One region of the Xenorhabdus bakwenae genome, then DNA from elsewhere that is predicted to be linked to it. Evidence: predicted binding sites of a transcription regulator. Region 1 holds the regulator's gene; the other holds the start of a gene.

Region 1 (17,856 bases):
GCAGCGTGATACCACGATTTAAAGCGCATAACATCGGAAAAAATCGGCATGACGCCATGTGCACCGGCAGGAACCCTTGCCGCCATCTCTTCCAGCAGATTGTAGGCATCAACGCCCAGTCGTTCCGCCAGCCGTTTTTCTTCTGCGCAAAAAGCATCGCGGAACCAGCGCATGGTGAGACCGGTGAAAAAACTGATGGATTCTGCTTGTGCCATGCCGGGGATAACGTGCGGATTGATACGGATGTTCATGTTGGGGTCGGTGATCGGTTCAGGCAGGTTGACGACTTGCTGCCAGAATGTTCCGCCGAGTACTGCGGTTTGGGCGGGTTTGACGATACCAATGCCAAGGCAGCCGAGTTGAACATCGCCACCACCCATAATCACGGGAGTACCGCTGTTCAGGCCGCATTCTGCCGCGGCTTTTGCCGTAATATAGCCGAGCAAGGTGCCCGTTTCTTTGACGGGAGAGAGGATATCAGAGCGCAATCCTGCCATTTCTAACAGGTTGGGGCACCAATCGCGGCTGGCTAAATTCAGCATGCCTGTTGTGCCCGCGTTAGAGGGATCAACGGCCAGCTCGCCACTTAGCATATAAGCCAGCCAATCACTGATCATGGTTAAGGTACTGGCTTGTTGATAGATATCAGGGCGATAGTGCGCTAGCCAAAGCAGGCGTGGCATGGCTCCCAATGCCAATGTTTGGCCGGAATAGCGGTAGACATCATATTCAAAGGTATTATTGTAAAGCGCTTTCAGTTCGCTGACTTCACGACTGGAGCGGGCATCTACGTTGGCACATGCCCAGATAGGATCGCCGTCGCCATTATAAAGGACAATCCCTTCCCGCATTGAACAGGCGGCAACACCTTGAATCGACTTGGCAGGCAGTTCTGCCTTTTGCAGTGCCTGCCGAATGCATTGGCAGGCCAGTTGCCAGTTATTTTTCAGATCAAATTCCATTGAACCCGCAACATCCGGTACGGGATGGTGTATCCATTCAGCTTGTCCAACGGAAACCTGATTGCCTTCGAGATCAAATATAACTGCCCGGATACTGCCAGTTCCTGCATCAAGCGCCATCAGATACTTCCCTGATGGGGGGGTATAAGCGCGTTGATTCATGATGCTATCCTCGTCTGTCGTTACCTTTGTTCGATATGTCACAGGGAGTGGATGAGTACTATTCGTCTATCAATTTTCATAGCGATCTGAATGGACTTTAACATAACTTTAACTTTTTCACAGAATGTGATCGGAATACTGCAAAAATCTATAATTATGAATTAGAGTTTTGAACAAAAATATTTTTAATAAATAAATGTTCATGTTTGGTTATTTTTCACCAAAGACAATATCAATCAGTACGGTTTCTAATGCATGGGGCAGATATACCGCCCTGACACCTTTCTGGAGGGAGAAATGGCAGATTTAGATGATATCAAAGAGGGTAAAGATTTTGGCATTAATACACCGCAACAGAACACGCTGTTTGAACTGAAAGGCTGTGGTGCGCTGGATTGGGGTATGCAGTCCCGTTTGTCACGGATTTTCAATCCCACCACCAATAAAACGGTGATGCTGGCATTTGACCACGGTTATTTTCAGGGACCAACGACAGGCCTGGAGCGTATTGATATCAATATCGCCCCGCTGTTTGAATATACCGATGTGTTGATGTGTACCCGCGGTATCCTGCGCAGTCAGGTTCCGCCTGCAACCAATAAACCTGTCGTCCTGCGTGCGTCTGGGGCGAACTCGATTCTGACTGAACTCTCCAATGAAGCTGTTGCGGTGGCGATGGAAGATGCACTGCGCCTCAATGTCTGTGCGGTTGCAGCACAGGTCTATATCGGTTCAGAACACGAACACCAATCTATCAAGAACATTATCAAGCTGGTGGATCAGGGAACACGTTATGGCATGCCAACAATGGCGGTGACGGGCGTCGGTAAAGATATGGCGCGTGACCAACGTTACTTCTCGCTGGCGACTCGCATTGCAGCTGAAATGGGGGCGAACATCATCAAAACCTATTATGTCGAAAGCGGTTTTGAGCGGATTGTGGCGGGTTGTCCAGTGCCGATTGTGATTGCGGGTGGTAAAAAATTGCCGGAACCGGAGGCGTTGAATATGTGCTATCAGGCGATTGATCAGGGGGCGTCTGGTGTGGATATGGGACGCAATATCTTCCAGTCGGAAGCCCCTGTTGCGATGCTGAAAGCGGTGCAGGCCGTGGTGCATCATCATGAGAAACCTGCTCAGGCTTATGAGCTTTTCCTGAGTGAAAAAGCCAGGGGGAAATAATATGCACGTCACATTAGTGGAAATTAATGTTAAGGCCGACAAGATAGACGAATTTATCGAAGTATTTCGGGATAATCACTTTGGTTCGGTTAAAGAGCCGGGTAATTTACGGTTCGATGTATTGCGTGATGAGAATATCCCGACTCGCTTCTATATCTATGAAGCCTATGCTGACGAAGCGGCAGTTGCAGCGCATAAGAAAACGCCTCATTACTTGCGTTGTGTGGAAAAACTAGAAGCATTGATGACTGAACCCCGTAAAAAAACCACGTTTATTGGTTTGATGCCGGAAGGAAAATAAGGCAAAAGAGGATATCAGATCGAGTGACAGGAAATATTTCTTATTGTTATAACCACGGTTATTGATGTAACCACTCGGCAATAAACGCTGCCACTTGTTCCGGCCGATTAATATCAAACTGTGGAAGTGGTGTTGCCAGCGTAATATCGCTGGCAATTGCTATGACATGCGGATCGAGAAGCTCATCAACGGTAGAGTTTAAGCCATCTCGATAAAGTGCGATTTTGGGGATGGGTTCATGTTTGAATCCTTCAACCAAAATCAGATCCGACAAATTGACATCAAATTGACGGGCAAGGTAGTCAAGATCCAGTTTCGGCAACTCTGGGGTTTCAGTCATCAAAGCCCAGCGTTGCTGGCTGGCAACCAATGTTTGTGCCGCCCCCGCTTTGCGTAGCTCGTAGCTGTCCTTGCCGGGTTTATCGACATCCATATTGTGGTGAGTATGCTTAATCAGCCCAACGCGGATGTGTTGCTGGCGTAACAGTGGAATAACGTGCTTCAATAGTGTCGTTTTTCCGGTTCCACTATAAGCGGTGATACCCAGAATAGGCAGTGTTGTGTTGTTGGTGCTGTGGTTCATGCCATCTCCTGAAGGCGTTCCCAATGATGGCATTCTTCAGGTGTATTTAAGTTGGTGAACGCATTGGGATTGGGAAAATAGACCGCTTTTGCCTTAATCATCTGCATAAAGAACATCAGTTTTCTGTCTCCCAAAGCCAGATAGCTTTCCAGACGGGGGATTAGTCTGCGGTGCATTAATACCAGAGTAGGATGTGCGCGTTCGCAGTCATGAGCATAAGCAGCCAAGGCGTTTTGTTTGTAGTGCCACAGTGTTGCGACCAGGTTTTCCGGGAAATTGGGGACATCGCAGGGAACAAATACCACCCACTCGTGGATGGCGCTTTTTAAAACCGCCAGCATACCTGCCAATGGCCCGGAAAAATCGGCAATGATATCCGGTATGACGGGATAGCCACTCTGATAATAAACCGCCAGATTGCGATTGGCATTAACCAACAGTTCATGAACCTGCGGCTGCAATCTTGTGGCAATGTGTTGGTAGAGTGGTGCATTGTTAAATTGCAGCAATCCTTTGTCGTTTCCTCCCATGCGGGTGGATAATCCTCCAGCCAGAATTGCGCCACTGATTTTTGGATGCGTCATGTAAAATCACCTGATATTGGGCAATGAAATATTTAATGTTTGGTATACCCTTTGTCTTTCAATTGTGAATCAATATCTCACCATGCTGCTTGAGGTGGCAGTATAACTTTACGCTGATTGACAGACCAATGCTTTCTCAATGTCATTAACCCTGCTAATTTGTATCGTGATTTATAAGGAACTAAAAATGAAGTATCACCGCCTCAATGAAGTTATCGAACTTTTACATCCAGTATGGAAGAATGAGCCGAATTTAAATTTGCTGGCGCTTTTGCAAAAACTGGCTGATGAAGCGGGATTCACAGGGCAGTTGTCTGAATTAACGGATGATATTTTGATTTATCACCTGAAAATGCGCGGTACGGATAGCCATGCAGAAATCCCTGGGTTGAAAAAAGATTATGAAGCAGATTTTAAGACGGCATTGTTGCGTGCCCGGGGCATTATTGAAGATTGATAAAGAGAGAACTGTGTTGTGACAGAACCGAAAGCTTTTAATTTCCAAAATATTACGCCAGATTTAATCATGGATGCATTGGGGCAATCTGGCCTGTATCTTGATTCTGGTTTGACTGAACTGAACAGCTATGAAAATCGGGTGTATCAGTTCATGGATGAGAACCGCAAACGCTATGTTGTGAAATTTTATCGCCCCCTGCGCTGGAGCCAGCAGCAAATTCAGGAAGAACACGATTTTGCCCATGAATTGCAGCAGGCTGATTTGCCCGTGGCAGCCCCGTTAATGTTTGACGGGCAGACAGTGCTGAATTACGGCGGTTTCTTTTTTGCCATTTTTCCCAGTGTGGGGGGGCGTCAGTACGAGTCAGATAGTTTTGACCAATTGGAAGACGTTGGGCGATTGCTGGGAAGAGTGCATCAAATCGGGGCAAAAAAAGCCATTTTCTGCTCGTCCTACCCTTAATCTGAATGAATATTTATATCAGCCGTACCAACATCTCGCTGAATGTAAACTCATGCCCGCCCGGCATAAACAGAATTTTCTGGTTGCACTCGATGAATTGAATCAGGCAGTCGCAAGCCAATGGCATGATAACTGGCAAGTATTGCGGCTGCATGGTGATTGCCATGCTGGTAATATCTTGTGGCGTGATGAAGCATGGTTTGTGGATCTTGATGATGCCCGCAATGGTCCCGCTATTCAGGATTTGTGGATGTTGCTGAGTGGCTCACGGCAAGAAAGGGTGATCCAGTTGGATATCTTGCTTGAGTCATATGGTCAGTTTATGGCATTTGATCCCAAGACATTGGCATTAATAGAGCCTCTGCGTGCGATGCGAATGGTCTATTATTTAGCCTGGGTTGCTCGTCGCTGGCAAGATCCGGCTTTTCCAAAAGCGTTTCCGTGGATGGCTGATAGTGATTTTTGGCATAAGCAAGTGAGTCTTTTTTCTGAACAAGTCAGGCTGTTACAGGAACCGCCTTTACAGCTTAATCCGATGTATTAATTTTTTTGGAGACCATTTATGAAGAAATTTTGGCTAGCGCTGGTGGGAGCATTTATGGCATTTAATGCTGCTGCTTCCGGTTTTTCTGAAGGCAAACAGTATACCGAGTTAAAAGATCCGGTTGCAAATCAGCCTCAGGTGGTGGAGTTTTTTTCTTTTTATTGTCCTCACTGCTATCAGTTTGAAAATACGTATCACGTTCCTGCTACGGTTGAGAAAAACTTGCCAGCAGGTGTGACTCATGAACGTTATCATGTGGATTTTCTGGGGCCGTTGGGCAAAGCATTGACCGATGCCTGGGCAGTCGCCATTGTCATGAAGATTGAAGATAAAGTCACTCCTATTTTGTTTGATGGCATTCAGAAAAGCCAAACCATCACTAGCAAGGACGATATCCGCAATGCCTTCATCAAAGCGGGTATATCTGGTGAAGAGTATGATGCAGCCCTGAACAGCTTTATCGTGCAGTCGGTAGCTGCTAAAGAGCGTCAGGCAGCCAAAGATTTCAACTTACGTGGTGTTCCAGCGATGTTTGTTAATGGTAAGTACCTGATCAACAATGGCGGAATTGACACTCGTTCAGCTTTGGACTACTCACAGAAATTTTCTGAGGTCGTGAACTATCTGGTAAACAAAAAATAAGTTGCAAGAAGGTAGCGTAACGAAACAAAAATGCGAGTATTAATATAAAATAATACAGGTATTGTGCCAGCCATGAGAGAGTTGGCACAATACCTGCCAAAAAACACCTTTCATAACATAAACTCCGGTAATATCCACAAGTCAGTGATTTTAAAGCGGTTGTAATATTTATTTAATATTTCGCGTAATTCATTGATTTTTACCTCCTGTTATCCTCTCTTTGCGGTGATATACATAAATCTGTTTTATATGCCATTTTTTTGTGCACAAAGTTATCCACAGAGCACTGATCAGAATATTTGTCATAAAATGCAAGTTAGTACGAGAAAATTCCCGCAAAATTCGTCTATAACGACACAGTATGGCATTCTATTCTTTATTCATCCCACAGAACGACGAAGAAAATTTTATGGCACAGATAGCAGACAATCCCCTGATTTTAGTTGATGGTTCTTCATACCTTTATCGTGCATATCATGCGTTTCCACCACTGACAAACAGTTCGGGAGAACCGACGGGCGCCATGTATGGCGTTCTGAATATGCTGCGAAGTTTGATCATGCAGTACAAACCCAGTCATGTGGCGGTTGTGTTTGATGCCAAAGGCAAAACGTTCCGTGATGAGCTATTTGCTGAATACAAATCCCATCGGCCGCCTATGCCGGATGACTTGCGTTTGCAGATTGAACCGTTGCACAAAATGGTTAATGCAATGGGACTGCCTATTCTGGTTGTGCCAGGCGTTGAAGCTGACGATGTTATCGGTACGTTGGCCTTGCAGGCTGAAAAAGAGGGCCGTTCGGTGCTGATTAGCACGGGTGATAAAGATATGGCGCAATTGGTGACGCCAAATATCACGCTGATTAACACCATGACCAACACTATTTTGGGACCGGAAGAGGTTGAGGGAAAATATGGTATCCCGCCTGAGCTGATTATCGATTTTCTCGCCCTCATGGGGGACTCTTCCGATAATATTCCGGGGGTGCCGGGAGTAGGTGAGAAAACCGCGCTGGGGCTATTGCAGGGGATTGGCGGATTGGATGAGATCTATGCCCGGCTTGATGACATTGCCTCACTTGGTTTCCGTGGAGCCAAAACCCTGGCTGGCAAAATGGAACAGCATAAAGCGATGGCTTATCTTTCCTACCAATTGGCGACAATCAAAACCGACGTTGAGTTGGATAGGACCTGTTTAGATCTTTCTGTTATTCCACCGGATGCGGATGAGTTACTGTCTCTGTTCAGTCATTATGAATTTAAACGTTGGATCAGTGACGTACAGAATGGTAGTTGGCTGGCAGGTAATGGAAAGAAACCTGTTGCAGCCGGCACTAAGTCAAAATCAGTAGCTGCTGCACCCGCCGCTGTTAAAATTTCACCGGAAAATTACCAAACCATCCTTGAGCGTCAATCCTTTGATGAGTGGATTGAAAAGCTGAAACAAGTTCCGGCATTCTCTTTTGATACGGAAACCGACAGTCTTGATACCCTGACAGCTAATCTGGTGGGAATGTCCTTTGCCATTGCCGTGGGGAAATCAGACGTTGAAGCCGCTTATCTGCCATTGGGACACGATTATCTGGATGCGCCACAGCAATTGGAGCTGCACGAAGTTCTCGCAGCATTAAAACCGCTGCTGGAGGATGCCAATCTGCCTAAAATTGGTCAAAACCTGAAATTTGATCGTGGTGTTTTAGCGCGTTATGCCATTGCTTTAAATGGCATTGTTTTCGATACCATGCTGGAATCGTATGTTTTGAACAGCGTAGCGGGGCGGCATGACATGGATAGCCTTGCCGAACGTTATCTGGGCTATAAAACCACCACATTTGAAGAAATTGCGGGCAAGGGCAAAAAGCAACTCACCTTCAATCAAATCCCATTGGAGGAAGCCGCAAAATATGCGGCGGAAGATGCAGATGTGACTCTTAGGCTACATCAGGTCATGTATCCTCAGTTAGAGAATGCGCCAAAGCTGCAAAAAGTTTTCCAGAAGATCGAAATACCTCTGGTGCCGGTTTTGTCCCGTATGGAAAGAACAGGGGTGTTGATCAACGCCCAAACGTTGGCAGAACATTCAAGGGAAATCACTGCACGTCTGGATGAACTGGAAAAGTCTGCTTATGAGTTGGCAGGGGAAGAATTCAATCTGGCGTCACCAAAACAGTTACAAGTCATCTTATTTGAAAAAATGAACTTGCCTGTGTTGAAAAAGACGCCAAATGGCGCACCATCAACGAATGAAGAAGTACTGGAAGAGTTGGCAGAGAACGATGAGTTGCCAAGAGTGATTCTGGAACATCGCGGCCTGGCAAAACTGAAAACCACTTACACGGATAAATTGCCTCTGATGGTGCACCCACTGACAAATCGCGTTCATACGTCTTATCATCAGGCGGTAACTGCGACGGGACGCCTCTCTTCCCGTGATCCAAACTTACAAAACATCCCTGTTCGTAATGATGAAGGGCGCCGCATCCGTCAGGCATTTGTGGCACCGGAAGGTTACCGCATTATGGCGGCGGACTATTCGCAGATTGAATTGCGCATTATGGCGCACTTGTCACAGGACAAAGGCTTGTTGGAGGCATTTGCCCAAGGCAAAGATATCCACCGCGCAACGGCTGCGGAAGTGTTTGGCGTACCATTGGAACAAGTGACCAGTGAACAGCGTCGCAGTGCTAAGGCGATTAACTTCGGCCTGATTTATGGCATGAGTGCGTTTGGCCTATCCCGCCAGTTAGGTATTCCGCGTGGTGAAGCGCAGCGCTATATGGATCTCTATTTTGAGCGTTATCCGGGAGTGCTGGCTTATATGGAACGTACACGGACGCAGGCGGCTGAACAGGGATTTGTCGAAACGCTGGAAGGTCGTCGGTTGTACCTGCCGGATGTCAAATCGAGTAATGCCATGCGTCGTAAGGCGTCAGAGCGTGAAGCCATCAATGCACCTATGCAGGGGACGGCAGCAGATATCATCAAATTGGCAATGATTGCGGTAGATAACTGGATTATCAGTGAGCAGCCAAATGTGCGCATGATCATGCAGGTTCACGATGAACTGGTATTTGAAGTGCATGAATCAGAGCTGGAGACCGCAGGGCAGAAAATCAGAGAGCTGATGGAACAAAGTATGCAGCTTGATGTGCCGTTAAATGTGGATGTTGGGATTGGTGATAATTGGGATCAGGCACACTGATATACCTTTTTATCTTAAGAAGCAGAAGCAGAAAAAGAGCCGTAGAAATGCGGTTCTTTTTTTATTGAATGATTTTTATGAAAATACTGCTTGTTTAATGAACTGAAATTATCTCAATTATGCCGCGAAAAGGCATGTGACAAGAATTTCAGTTAGGTTGTAGATTAGATCTAGATCTCATAAATATGTAATTAAACTACATTAATGACGCCATAATAACCTGAATTGCTTAAATGTTAACAGCTGAATCGAGGTAATTAGTGAAAATTAATTACAAAAAAGTCTTTTTTTGATTAAAAGAATAGGTTAAAGTTATCGGCGTAGGGTACAGAGGTAAGATGTTCTATCTTTCAGACCTTTTACTTCACGTAATCGGATTTAGCTGAATATTAGCTGCCCCAGTCATTTCTTTTGACTGGGGCGTTTTTTTATGGGGCAGAGGCGGATGTTATTCCATCTCAATGGCTGGCTGATTGAACCACTGGTTAAGTTTTTGCTCTAGTTTATCAATGCCGATTTTTTTCAGGGCGGAGAAGTATTCGATCTGAATATCACCTTCCAGAGAGGCTAATTCCTGACGAACTTTTGCCAGTTGGCTTTTACGGGCTCCGGATGCCAGTTTATCAGCTTTAGTCAGCAATACCATGACAGGGACTTGCATCACGACCGCCCATTCGATCATTTGCCTATCCAGATCTTTCAGTGGATGGCGGATATCCATCAAAACCACCAATCCCTGAAGGTATTCACGCTTCTGGAGATATTCCCCCAACGCTTTCTGCCACTTACGTTTCATCTCTTCTGGTACTTCGGCGTAGCCATAGCCCGGCAAGTCTACCAGACGGACTCCTTCTTCTACTTCGAATAGGTTAATTAATTGGGTACGGCCAGGGGTTTTACTGGTACGCGCAAGGCTCTTTTGGCGGGTCAGTGCATTCAGGGCGCTGGATTTACCCGCATTTGACCTACCGGCAAACGCGACCTCAATACCCACATCTTGAGGCAGGTGGCGAATGTCAGGTGCACTCGTAATAAAGTGGGTCATATGATAGTTGTAGTTCTTGATGGTCAAAATGGTTATCTCCCTGAGGAATACACAAAAATAGCGCGATGATTATACCGAGGGGAGTTGCTTGTGGACAGGAGTAACTTGAGGAATCCGTAATAGGTTCTTTTTGTGAATAATTCGCCAAATCAACACTTTTTCGGGATTCAAACTTTCCTTATATACTCGATAAACTTCAAGTTGCAATCCGCAAGACGACGTGAGGCCTTATATTTCCCCGCTGCGCGGGGAAATATAACACGCATCTTGAAGTTGGATTGGTATAGATCATGTTGGTGATTATTCTGGAAAAAATATCCGAAAGCACAGTGTAAGAAACTGAGCTTACAGATTTTGAATGACTCTGATTATGCTGTCGAGTGTACATCAATCTTCAATTTCTATGTTTTAGCATGGAAAGCATATCAATATGGGGGTTATTCACAAAATAGACTTTGCTGAACTATGCGAATATAAAAGTTATCGGTAGATTTTCCCTCTATTCATCTAAGATACTCGTAAATGTAGGTAAATCTTTGGAACTTCACTCCATAGGGAATTACACTTAAGGCGTTTTGTTGTTATGAGTTTTATTGTTGACCTCAAAAATAAAGGAACCATTAATGTTTAAACGTATTTTTGTGTCGCTTATGGCTGCATGTGCTATCAGTGCGATAGCTGTCCCAGTATTAGCCGCTGAAACTCACGTGAAGCTGGTCACATCGGCTGGAGAAATCGAACTTGAGTTAGACAGCAATAAGGCACCAATGACTACCAGGAATTTCGTTGAGTATGTCAATGAGGGATTTTATAACAACACCATCTTTCATCGTGTTATCCCGGGCTTTATGATCCAGGGTGGCGGCTTTACAAAGGATATGAAGCAAAAAGCTACCCGGGAGCCAATTAAAAATGAAGCAGATAACGGTCTGCGGAATCTGCGGGGTACTATTGCTATGGCACGTACCGCAGATAAGGATAGCGCAACCAGCCAGTTTTTTATTAATGTGACTGATAATGCTTTCCTTGACCACGGGCAGCGTGACTTCGGTTATGCAGTCTTTGGCAAAGTGGTTAAGGGCATGGATGTGGTTGATAAAATTTCTCAGGTCAAAACAGAAAATGTTGGTCCTTACCAAAATGTACCGGCAAAACCTATTGTGATCTTGTCTGCCAAGGTTGAACCTTAACAGCTCGAAGACCGACATAATACGGTATTCGGATAATCATTACTGGTTGTTTGAGTACCGTTTGCATTCCCCTTCTCTCCGCCATTTCTACGTTGTTACATCATGCTGCATTATGGTAATGCGGTCTCCGTACCACTATTTTAAAAGTGCTTCTGTGGTATGATTAGCCCCCCATTGCTGTTAATACTGCTTTACCTGATTTTACTGTTATACAGAATGCATAATATCCCTCTGGGGTAGGGCAACTTATAAGACTATAATAATCAGTAGGATATACTCCTATGTTACTAATAATAGATAACTACGATTCTTTTACATTCAATTTATATCAATATTTTTGTGAGTTAGGGGCAGAGGTTTTAGTTAAGCGTAATGATGAGATTCAGCTTGAAGATATCGAAGATTTGGCGCCTACTCATTTAGTCATTTCTCCGGGGCCTTGCACACCAAATGAAGCAGGGATCTCGTTGGAAGCGATTTCACATTTTGCAGGGAAATTGCCCATCCTCGGTGTGTGCCTGGGACATCAGGCAATAGGTCAAGCTTTTGGTGCGAGCGTTGTTAAAGCTCGTGAAGTGATGCATGGGAAAACCAGTCTGATCCATCATAGCCAGCAAGGGGTATTTAAAGGATTAGATCGTCCATTGACGGTCACGCGTTATCACTCTTTGGTCGTTGCCGCAGAAACGCTTCCTGCTTCATTTGAAGTGACGGCCTGGAGTCAGCGCAATGGCGACGTAGATGAAATCATGGGAATACGTCACCGTACTTTACCACTGGAAGGCGTGCAATTTCATCCGGAAAGCATTCTGAGTGAGCAGGGACATGAATTGTTGAATAATTTCCTGAAATATTAGTCAGTTACCTCCATATTCCCTCATTCAGTGTTTTTTTATTTGCTCTTAAGTGATTTTTTATTCATATTTTATGAGTATTATTTCATTTTTCAAATGGCAAAGATAAAAATAAGGTGGGGGAAATGTCAGAAAATAAAGCAATAAAACGAAATACCTATGATCACGTGATGTTGCCCATTTATGCACCGGCGAATTTTATTCCTGTCAGAGGGCAAGGAAGTCGAGTATGGGATCAACAGGGTAAAGAATATATTGATTTTGCCGGAGGGATCGCGGTTCTGGCTTTGGGGCACTGTCATCCGGCTTTGGTGAACATCCTGAAGCAGCAAGGTGAAAAATTGTGGCATGTCAGCAATATTTTTACCAATGAGCCAGCCTTAACTTTAGCGCAGAAATTGATTGATGCGACCTTTGCCCAGAAAGTCTTTTTCGCTAATTCGGGAGCGGAAGCTAATGAAGCGGCATTTAAATTGGCACGTCGTTATGCGATTACTCGTCATCATCCGAATAAAACTAAAATTATTGCTTTCCATCAGGCGTTTCATGGACGCACCTTTTTCACTGTTTCGGTAGGAGGGCAGCCAAAATATGCCGACGGGTTCGGACCTAAACCTGCTGATATTGTTCACGTACCTTTTAACGATTTGGATGCCGTCAGGGCGGAAATCAATGATCACACTTGCGCTGTTGTTTTGGAGCCAATTCAAGGAGAAGGGGGAGTGACTCCTGCGACGATAGAGTTTCTGCATGGCGTGCGGGAATTGTGTGATAAACATCAGGTCTTGTTGGTCTTTGATGAAGTCCAGAGTGGAATAGGGCGCACGGGTAAATTATATGCTTACCAGCATTATGGCGTACAGCCGGATATCCTGACGACAGCAAAAGCGCTGGGGGGCGGTTTTCCCATCAGTGCAATGTTAACGACAGATACAATAGCGGCAGCAATGGAAACGGGTGCGCATGGAACGACTTATGGTGGAAATCCACTGGCTTGTAGTATCGGTTGTGTCGTACTGGATATCATCAATACGCCAGAAGTGATGATGGGCGTGGAAAAACGGCACGATAGGCTCATTCATGCTCTGGAAAAACTGAACCAAAAATATGGTATTTTCCATGAAGTTCGTGGAAAAGGCTTGCTTATTGGCGCCGTATTGAAAGCTGAATATCAGGGCAAGGCCAGAGAGATAGTGCAGCAAGCGGCGGAATCGGGATTGATGTTATTAAGTGCAGGAGACAGCATCTTGCGCTTTACCCCATCATTGATCATTCCTGAGGACGAAATTACAGACGGCATGATGCGGCTGGAAATGGCGGTATCCCGCTGGTTAAACAAATAAAAGTAAAAAAGCCAGTGCGAAGTAACGGGCTGCACTGGCTGAGTTTCTGGTTTATCGGGAATTAACGTGTCCCATAAACGACGATGGTTTTGCCATGTGCAGAGATCAGGTTTTGATCTTCCAGCATTTTCAGGATACGGCCAACCGTTTCACGGGAACAACCCACAATCTGCCCGATTTCCTGACGTGTGATTTTGATTTGCATACCATCAGGGTGAGTCATTGCATCAGGCTGTTTGGCCAGATTGAGCAATGTCTGGGCGATACGGCCTGTAACGTCCAGAAAGGCTAAGTTACCTACTTTTTCGGAAGTGGTTTGTAGGCGACTTGCCATCTGGGCAGATAAACGCATCAGAATATCAGGATTGACCTGAATTAACTGGCGAAATTTCTTATAGGAAATTTCAGCCACTTCACAGGCACTTTTGGCTCGCACCCATGCAGTACGTTCTTGCCCCTCTTCAAACAATCCAAGTTCACCAATGAAATCTCCCTGATTTAAATAAGAGAGAATCATCTCCTTACCTTCTTCATCTTTTATTAGAACAGCAACTGAACCTTTAACAATATAGTAAAGCGTTTCTGCTTTCTCGCCTTGATGAATAAGCGTGCTCTTGGATGGATATTTGTGAATATGGCAGTGTGACAAAAACCATTCAAGAGTTGGGTCTGTTTGTGGCTTGCCGAGAACCATTCGCTTTATCCTCTGTTGTTATTTCTGCCTTTATGATGTGAGAAACGGTAGTTCCTCTTCAGGCTGGCTTGATAAAATCAATAGGTTAACAATTAACCTGCTGAAAAACTGACAAGCGGGAATTTTATATGGATTATAAAGATGTCAAAATTTAGGTATATTGTCTTAACCATATACCTTGTCAGTCCCTACTTGTAACCTTGTTTGTAACACAGGAAAGCGTTTCTGTCTTCTCCTGTATCGCTTCAGCCTATTAAACTGACTGCCAGATTATCAGAAATCAGGCAGAAGAGTTGGTTTTATTGATTTTACATTTATAAAAGGGAAAAAATTATGTTACCAAAAATGGCCTATTTATTTTAATAAAACAGGTAACATTATTTTTTGTTACCTGCCTTATTAAAAATTAAATGGGGATTAAATTACGAGATTTTTTTGCCTTCCAGTAATTGTTTAACAAGCGGTGCCATAATTAATTCCATTGCCAGCCCCATTTTTCCACCCGGAACGACGATAGTATTTAGGCTGGAAATAAATGAACCCTGAAGCATAGCGAGTAAATAAGGAAAATCAATTTGAGTGAGACCACGGAAGCGGATCACGATAAAACTTTCGTCCAGCGAGGGGATCGCTTTGGCAGAGAAGGGGTTAGAGGTATCAACAGTAGGGACACGTTGGAAATTGATGTGGGTACGTGAAAACTGAGGAGTGATGTAGCGGATATAGTCATCCATTGAGCGGACAACGGAATCCATGACAGCTTCTCTGGAATGCCCACGCTCACCGGTATCACGGATGAGTTTTTGTATCCATTCTAAGTTGACGATAGGCACAACGCCAATCAACAGATCAACATGACTGGCGACATTGTGTTGTGGCGTGACAACACCACCGTGCAGTCCTTCATAAAATAGGACGTCCGTATTTGATGGCAGAGGTTCCCACGGTGTGAAAGTACCGGGTAATTGGTTATAGGGGACGGCCTCATCATAGGTATGGAGATATTTTCGGCAGCGGCCATTGCCCGTTTCTCCGTACTCAAGGAATGTCTTTTCCAGCATACCGAAATCGTTAGCTTTTGGCCCAAAGTAGCTGATATGTCTGCCTTGTTCTCTTGCTTTCCGTATCTCGGCATCCATTTCAGGACGAGTATAACGATGGAAACTATCCCCTTCTATCAGTGCGGCTGTTACGTCAAATTGTTGGAAAATCTTGCGAAAAGCGACACTGGTCGTGGTTGTTCCTGCGCCACTGGAACCAGTGATTGCGATAACGGGGTGTTTGGCAGACATGAACAGACTCCTTAATCAATAAAATTGGCGAATCAGTCAATTAGAATGAATAAAACAAACCGAGCTTTACGGGCGGAACATCGCTTTAGACAAGATATTAACGGTTCCATGTAGTTCAGACCATACCAGCAGAACTTCACCTCGCTCAAGTTGACGTTTGACATCTTGCACTTTTTGTTCGAGCGTTTTTTCCTGTTCGCCGTAATCAGTACCTTCCCGCAAGACAAAGTTTTCAATTAAGTTGTGGAGTGTATCGGCTTCCAATTGTTGCCACGGGATAATCATTGTGATTGCTCCTGAAAATACGGTAATTCATCATTGGGGAACTTAGCCAGTGCTAATGGAGTTGTAGGCCGGGATTCATAATGAATTGATTTCATGATTAGTTATCTTGTATGTGAAATAACATACTGTTATTTTCTTGAAAAGAAATGTCAACCACCTGGGTGGGAGGGGAATCTACCCATGACTTTAAGCCTGATATTCTCGCTTAGTATATTTATGTTTATTTCCGCTGTCACACCGGGTCCAAACAATTTGTTACTGACATCATCGGGAGCTAATTTTGGAATTCGCCGTTCTATCCCGCTTTGTCTGGGCATTATTTTGGGGATGCAGACAATTTTGCTGCTGTCTGCGTTTGGTGTTGCTGCGTTACTGCTGATTTATCCTGCGTTACATACGGGCCTGAAAATACTCGGATGCCTGTATTTATTCTGGCTAGCCTGGAAGACAGCTACTTCGCATTATAAGCGGCTGGACACCATAACGTCGGCAGGAGAGCCAATCAAAATTTATCAGGGTTGGCTATTGCAGTTCTTGAATCCAAAAACCTGGTTGATGGGATTGGGCGCAATCAGTAGTTACAGTCTGGCTGGAGAGCTGTATAACTATTCCATTTTTGTTATCAGCATCGTGATGTTAATCGTCAATACCCTTGCTGGTGCAATCTGGCTGGTTCTTGGCTCACTGATTGGTCAGTTACTGAGAAGCCGCCGCGCGTGGTTTATCTTCAATGTCGCAATGGGAGTCCTGACGGCGGCTTGTGTGCCGTTAATCTGGTTTGGTTAAGTCAATATTTTTGCATCTGAAAAATAGCGTTAGTGAAGCCCATCCTGTCAATGGTATTGAGTATTAATGATTATCGGTCTATTGAGATCGCTGGCCGGATAAGCCCTTGGTGTTCTGCCAGTAACGTTGTGGCTTCTTCGGCGCTGACACCCGATAAAATCATGACGATTGCGGTCTTGCAATGACCACCACAGGCGTTCAAGGCATGTTCTGCCATTTCTCTACTGCACTCCGTGGCGGCCATGACAATATTTTTCTGGCGTTCGATTAATTTGGCATTGGTGGCGTTTACGTCAACCATCAAATTACCATATACCTTGCCAATACGGATCATGGCACCTGTCGTGATCATATTCAGTATCAATTTTTGTGCCGTGCCTGCCTTCATACGGGATGAACCCGTTATCACTTCTGGCCCTACGACGGGCGTGATGGCAATATCAGCTAATTGCACCATTGAGCTGTTTGGATTGCAGCTGATACAGGCGACAGTAGCACCAACTGATTTGGCATATTCCATGGCACCTAATACATAGGGGGTTCGGCCACTGGCTGCGATCCCGACCAGAACATCTCTTTGATTAACGTGTAATGCCTGAAGATCTTTTGTACCTAATTGCCGATTATCTTCCGCATTTTCGACAGCGTGCAAAATGGCTTGATGCCCTCCGGCAATTAAGCCGATTACCTGTTCTGGTTTTGTACCATAAGTGGGTGGACATTCACTGGCATCCAGGATGCCTAAGCGCCCAGATGTGCCTGCTCCACTATAGATTAAGCGCCCACCCTGACGAAATGCCTCGGCAACTTTATCAACGACACGGGCAATTTGAGGCAGTGTTTTTTCAACGGCAATAGCCACTTTTTTATCTTCATCGTTGATAACACGGAGCATATCGAGAGTTGAGAGTTGATCAATGTGGGTACTGGCGGGGTTACAACTTTCTGTTATCATATTGCTCAAGTCGATTTTCATCATTTATCTGTCATATTTTATTGAAATTAAGAAGTGAATTATGTACGTCAGATTATCTTACTGAGCGTTTAATAGAAAATATACACCAAAATAGATTAAAAACACGATTTCCCGCTTTTTATTTTATATCAACCCAACTTCAAAATACGTGTTATATTTCCCCGCGCAGCGGAGAAATATAAGGCCTCGCGTCGTCTTGTGGATTGCAGCTTGAAGCTTGAAGCTTGAAGTTTATCGAGTATATATCGGAAAAATTGTCGATACGATGTTTGAAGGTGGTTTCTTAGATGACTAAAAATTAACACGT
Region 2 (3,996 bases), 310 kb from region 1:
AGCAAAACCTCGCTCGTCCTGATTACATTCACCTCTCCGCAACCGGTTATGAACGCAGTGCCGAAGCGCTTTATAAGCAGTTTATGGGGTTGGTTGAATAATAAAAGTTCCTATATGCAAGTCGTAAAAGTCTTTAAATAACGCTTTTAAAAGTGCCAAAATGAATAAATAACAACCGTGGATAACAGCACCTTATGATGGATAAGGTGCCATTAAAAATCGCTTAAAAAGGCTTCATCACAACATAGCGAAATAGATCATGCCAACCATCGCGCCGGTTGTGCCGAGAATCGTTTCCATTATCGTCCAGGTTTTTAGGGTTTGCGCTTCTGTCGCACCAGTAAACTTTCCAAACAACCAGAAACCAGAATCGTTCACATGGCTAAGTACCAAAGAGCCACCGGCGATACATACTGACAACGCCGCCATTTGCGCACCGGAATAACCCAGTTCGCCAATCACGGGCAGAACCAGCCCTACCGTGGTCAAACACGCGACCGTTGCCGAACCCTGAATCACACGCACCGCACCTGACAAAATAAAACACGCCAGCGCGATTGGCAGGCCAGCACCGACCAACGCATCGCCCAATGCAGGCCCAACACCGGAGTCCACCAGCACTTGTTTGAATACCCCCCCTGCACCTGTCACCAGCAAAATAATTCCCGCAGGTTGGATCGCCGCAGAGCAGACCTCCATGACTTTCTCATTACTCATACCACGACGGATCGCCAACCCGTAAATCGCCACCAGACAAGCAAGCAAAATTGCAGTGAAAGGATGGCCAAGAAATTCCAGCCAATGATATAGCGCTGATTGCTGATCAACAAAACGTGCACCAATGGTTTTCAAGCCCACCAATATTAAGGGGAACAAAACCAATGCCAGGCTGAAAGCAAAGGAAGGCATCTGGCTTTTGCCAATGCTTGGTGTGCCCAGATCTTTGGGTAAATCCAGTGTCACATATTTACTGATAAAGTTACCGTATATCGGGCCAGCCAATAACATGCCCGGAACGGCGGCGCTCAGGCCAATCAGGATCATCCAACCAAAATCGGCGCCCATCTGGGAAGCCAGCATCATCGGCGTTGGTCCCGGGACCAAAAACGCCGCCGCCGCCGCAACACCTGCAAACAATGGCAGCGCCAGTTTCACAACATTGCCATTGGTGCGACGCGCAACGGCGAATGCCACACCAATCAACAACACAACCGCCACATCGAAAAACAGTGGCAACGCACAGACAAGCCCGGCCACACCCAATGCATAGTTAGCCCGCTTTTCACCAAAACTCCCCAGCAATTTCACGGCAATCTGGTCAAGGGCACCCGTTTCATGCAGGATCTTGCCAAACATTGCGCCAAGAGCGACAACAACGGCAAGAAAGCCCAAAGTGCCTGCCATACCGTCTTGCATTGTCTGAGTGATTTTCTCCAGTGGCATACCAGAAAAAATCCCTGCCCCTACGGAAACCAGCATCAAGGCAATAAAAGCATGTAACCTGGCTTTCATCACCAAAAACAATAATAGGAGAACAGAGCCGACGGCTGTCAGAACCAGAGTTACAGTACTCATGAACATCCCTCACTAATACGGTTAATGGCGTGGATATGGTCAATGGCTTTAATCACATTTTTGATGACTTCATCAAGATCAGGTTTGATATCAATGTGATGGACATCCTTTTCATCACTGGTCGGCTCTTCCAGTGTCTCAAATTGCGAGATGAGCATTTGCGGTTTGAAGAAATGCCCCTTGCGGGCTTTCAGGCGGCTTTCGATTAAGCCAAGATCCCCTTTCATATAAAGAAATGACAGGTTTTTGTTGCCATCACGTAACATATCCCGATAGTTTTTTTTCAAGGCAGAACACACGAGCAGGGAGATAGGGTTGGTGCGCTGCATGGCAAAAATGGCATCATTGAGTGCCATCAACCACGGCCGACGATCATCATCATTCAAGGCATGACCCTGTGCCATTTTTGTAATATTGGCTCGGGGATGAAGAAAGTCCCCATCCAGAAACGCAGCCCCTAGTTCACGGGCAACACCACTGGCAACCGCAGATTTACCGCTGCCGGATACCCCCATCAATACAAAAACGTGGTTTGGCTGTTGGGTATCACTCATATCAAACTCCTTTACACAGATCTTACCGATCAGATATCCATTTGATTTATAATAAAAAATTAGCAGTGGAATAGTAACCATCAAATGTTACCGGTAACTAATTGCCGGTAACATTAGCAGTGGAGCTGGATGATAGGCAATCAATCAGAACCATCAAAAAAGGAAAATGTGAGGCTTATCGCAATTGAAAATGGGAAAGCATCATTTTGAGCTACAAAAATTAAACACTTTCCCCCAGTGAAAGGGTAAACCCAACATCGATCAGAGTTTGTTCCAGCGTTTCCCCACTCAGACGAGCAAGCAAGGATTCTGCTGCCTTGCGTCCCATTAAGTTACGAGGAGTCAGCACGCTGGCAAGCCTGGGTGTCATTACTTGGCCGACATCATGACCATGAAAGCCCGCTATCGCAATTTCTTCCGGTATTTTGATCCCCTGTCGCTGGCACTCAAAAATCGCCCCGATAGCGATATCATCATTCGTACAAAACAGGCCATCAATTTCGGGATATTTCTGGCAGGATTCTTGCAAAAGCTGTGCGCCTAATGAATAGGAAGAGCTGACGGGTGTCATCATTTTTCTTGGTTGAAGCCCGGCGCTGAACATCGCCATTTCAAACCCTTGCAAACGGATCAGCGTTCGTTCATCCTGCCGGGCACCGAGATAAATAATGTTTTTGCAGCCGCGTTCAATCATCGCCATCGTCATCTGACGAGCCGCTGCTAAATTATCGATCCCTACTGCAATATCAAGGCAAGGCGATACACTGTCCATCAATTCAACTACGGGTATGCCTACTGTTTGCAACACCTTTAACGTTTTGGGGGTATGTGTGCGTTCCGCCAGAATCAGGCCATCAATATTATAGGCAAGCAGGGAGAGTAAACGTTCTTCTTCTTTCTGGGCAGAATAACCATAGTGGGCAAGCATAGTCTGATATCCGTTGCGATCAGTCACATGCTCAATACCGCGAATGACTTCGGCGAAGACCTGATTGGTCAATGAAGGAAGCAAAACACCTATTGCACGACTGGTCGAATTGGAAAGAATATCGGGTACACGGTTAGGGATATAACCTAGTTGCTCCACAGCTTCCGCGATTCGTTTTCCCAACGCGTCAGAAACCTGATCGGGATTACGTAAAAAACGGCTGACCGTCATTTTTGTGACGCCAACGAGGTCGGCAACATCTTGTAAAGCTGGTCGTTTTTTCTTCATTTTCAATGTAATGCAATCAGTTATTGATAGGTACAGAGGAATAACTCGCGGTTTTAACATATTTATACAGCATCACAACACGCTTTCTAGTGAAAAATGCCAATCTACTCGCATCTTATTTATCAGTAATTGCTGAAATTGTGATGGATTACACGCGCTTGAATAAATCTTCCAACATGCTGGTAACATCCCCACCGCATAACACAATAGTTTTCACACCCTTACTCTTTTTGTTGTTGCATTAAGGCCAACAGGTTATTTTGCGATTTCTGTGATGGAAATCTTATAAATTGGTAAGTAAGAATTAAAAATATGGATGAAATGTGATCTGAATTACAGATAGTAAAACAGCAGAATGAAAGCGAAAATTTGACTGACTTTATAGACTAAAAAAATGGTAGAATTTTTCCGCCCTAAAAAAATGTTATAAAACATATGGATAAAATTAGAGTGTTCCCCGTGAGTACGGGGATAAACCGGAACTTGATGGATAAGAATTGCCCCTGGGTCGATAATTCTTCGGGTAAGACAACTTCTAGCATCATTCCCCTCACGGTACTGGTAGTGGGAACCACAACAGCAAATCCGGTATGCTCGTTAAACATCTTTCGAGAGATCACAAACGCAGGGCGGCGTTTCTACCGTAAAATA

What was found. The regulator CRP, encoded in region 1, controls carbon source genes, mostly activating them, when cyclic AMP is high. The targets are predictions, from matches to a motif close to ATGTGANNNNNNTCACAT.
Region 2: the regulator CRP is predicted to act here: its motif matches at 2,296-2,313, upstream of gntK (gluconokinase).

What each region holds. Positions count from the first base shown of each region.
Region 1 is NZ_CP119194.1:3,231,916-3,249,771, forward strand. Features, by position in the region: gene lsrK (autoinducer-2 kinase) at 1-1,124, opposite strand, end outside; gene lsrF (3-hydroxy-5-phosphonooxypentane-2,4-dione thiolase) at 1,422-2,306, shown strand; gene lsrG ((4S)-4-hydroxy-5-phosphonooxypentane-2,3-dione isomerase) at 2,308-2,607, shown strand; gene mobB (molybdopterin-guanine dinucleotide biosynthesis protein MobB) at 2,666-3,190, opposite strand; gene mobA (molybdenum cofactor guanylyltransferase MobA) at 3,187-3,774, opposite strand; gene PXH59_RS16170 (YihD family protein) at 3,962-4,231, shown strand; gene PXH59_RS16175 (serine/threonine protein kinase) at 4,250-4,696, shown strand; gene PXH59_RS16180 (serine/threonine protein kinase) at 4,608-5,240, shown strand; gene dsbA (thiol:disulfide interchange protein DsbA) at 5,259-5,882, shown strand; gene polA (DNA polymerase I) at 6,292-9,084, shown strand; gene spfP (small protein SpfP) at 9,423-9,470, shown strand; gene yihA (ribosome biogenesis GTP-binding protein YihA/YsxC) at 9,533-10,156, opposite strand; gene ppiA (peptidylprolyl isomerase A) at 10,753-11,319, shown strand; gene PXH59_RS16205 (aminodeoxychorismate synthase component II) at 11,601-12,176, shown strand; gene PXH59_RS16210 (aspartate aminotransferase family protein) at 12,299-13,516, shown strand; gene crp (cAMP-activated global transcriptional regulator CRP) at 13,578-14,210, opposite strand; gene PXH59_RS16220 (phosphoribulokinase) at 14,633-15,502, opposite strand; gene PXH59_RS16225 (YheU family protein) at 15,569-15,787, opposite strand; gene PXH59_RS16230 (LysE family translocator) at 15,968-16,573, shown strand; gene murQ (N-acetylmuramic acid 6-phosphate etherase) at 16,644-17,549, opposite strand.
Region 2 is NZ_CP119194.1:3,544,601-3,548,596, forward strand. Features, by position in the region: gene PXH59_RS17540 (SGNH/GDSL hydrolase family protein) at 1-101, shown strand, start outside; gene gntU (gluconate transporter) at 238-1,575, opposite strand; gene gntK (gluconokinase) at 1,572-2,129, opposite strand; gene gntR (gluconate operon transcriptional repressor GntR) at 2,350-3,345, opposite strand; gene PXH59_RS17560 (hypothetical protein) at 3,759-3,950, opposite strand.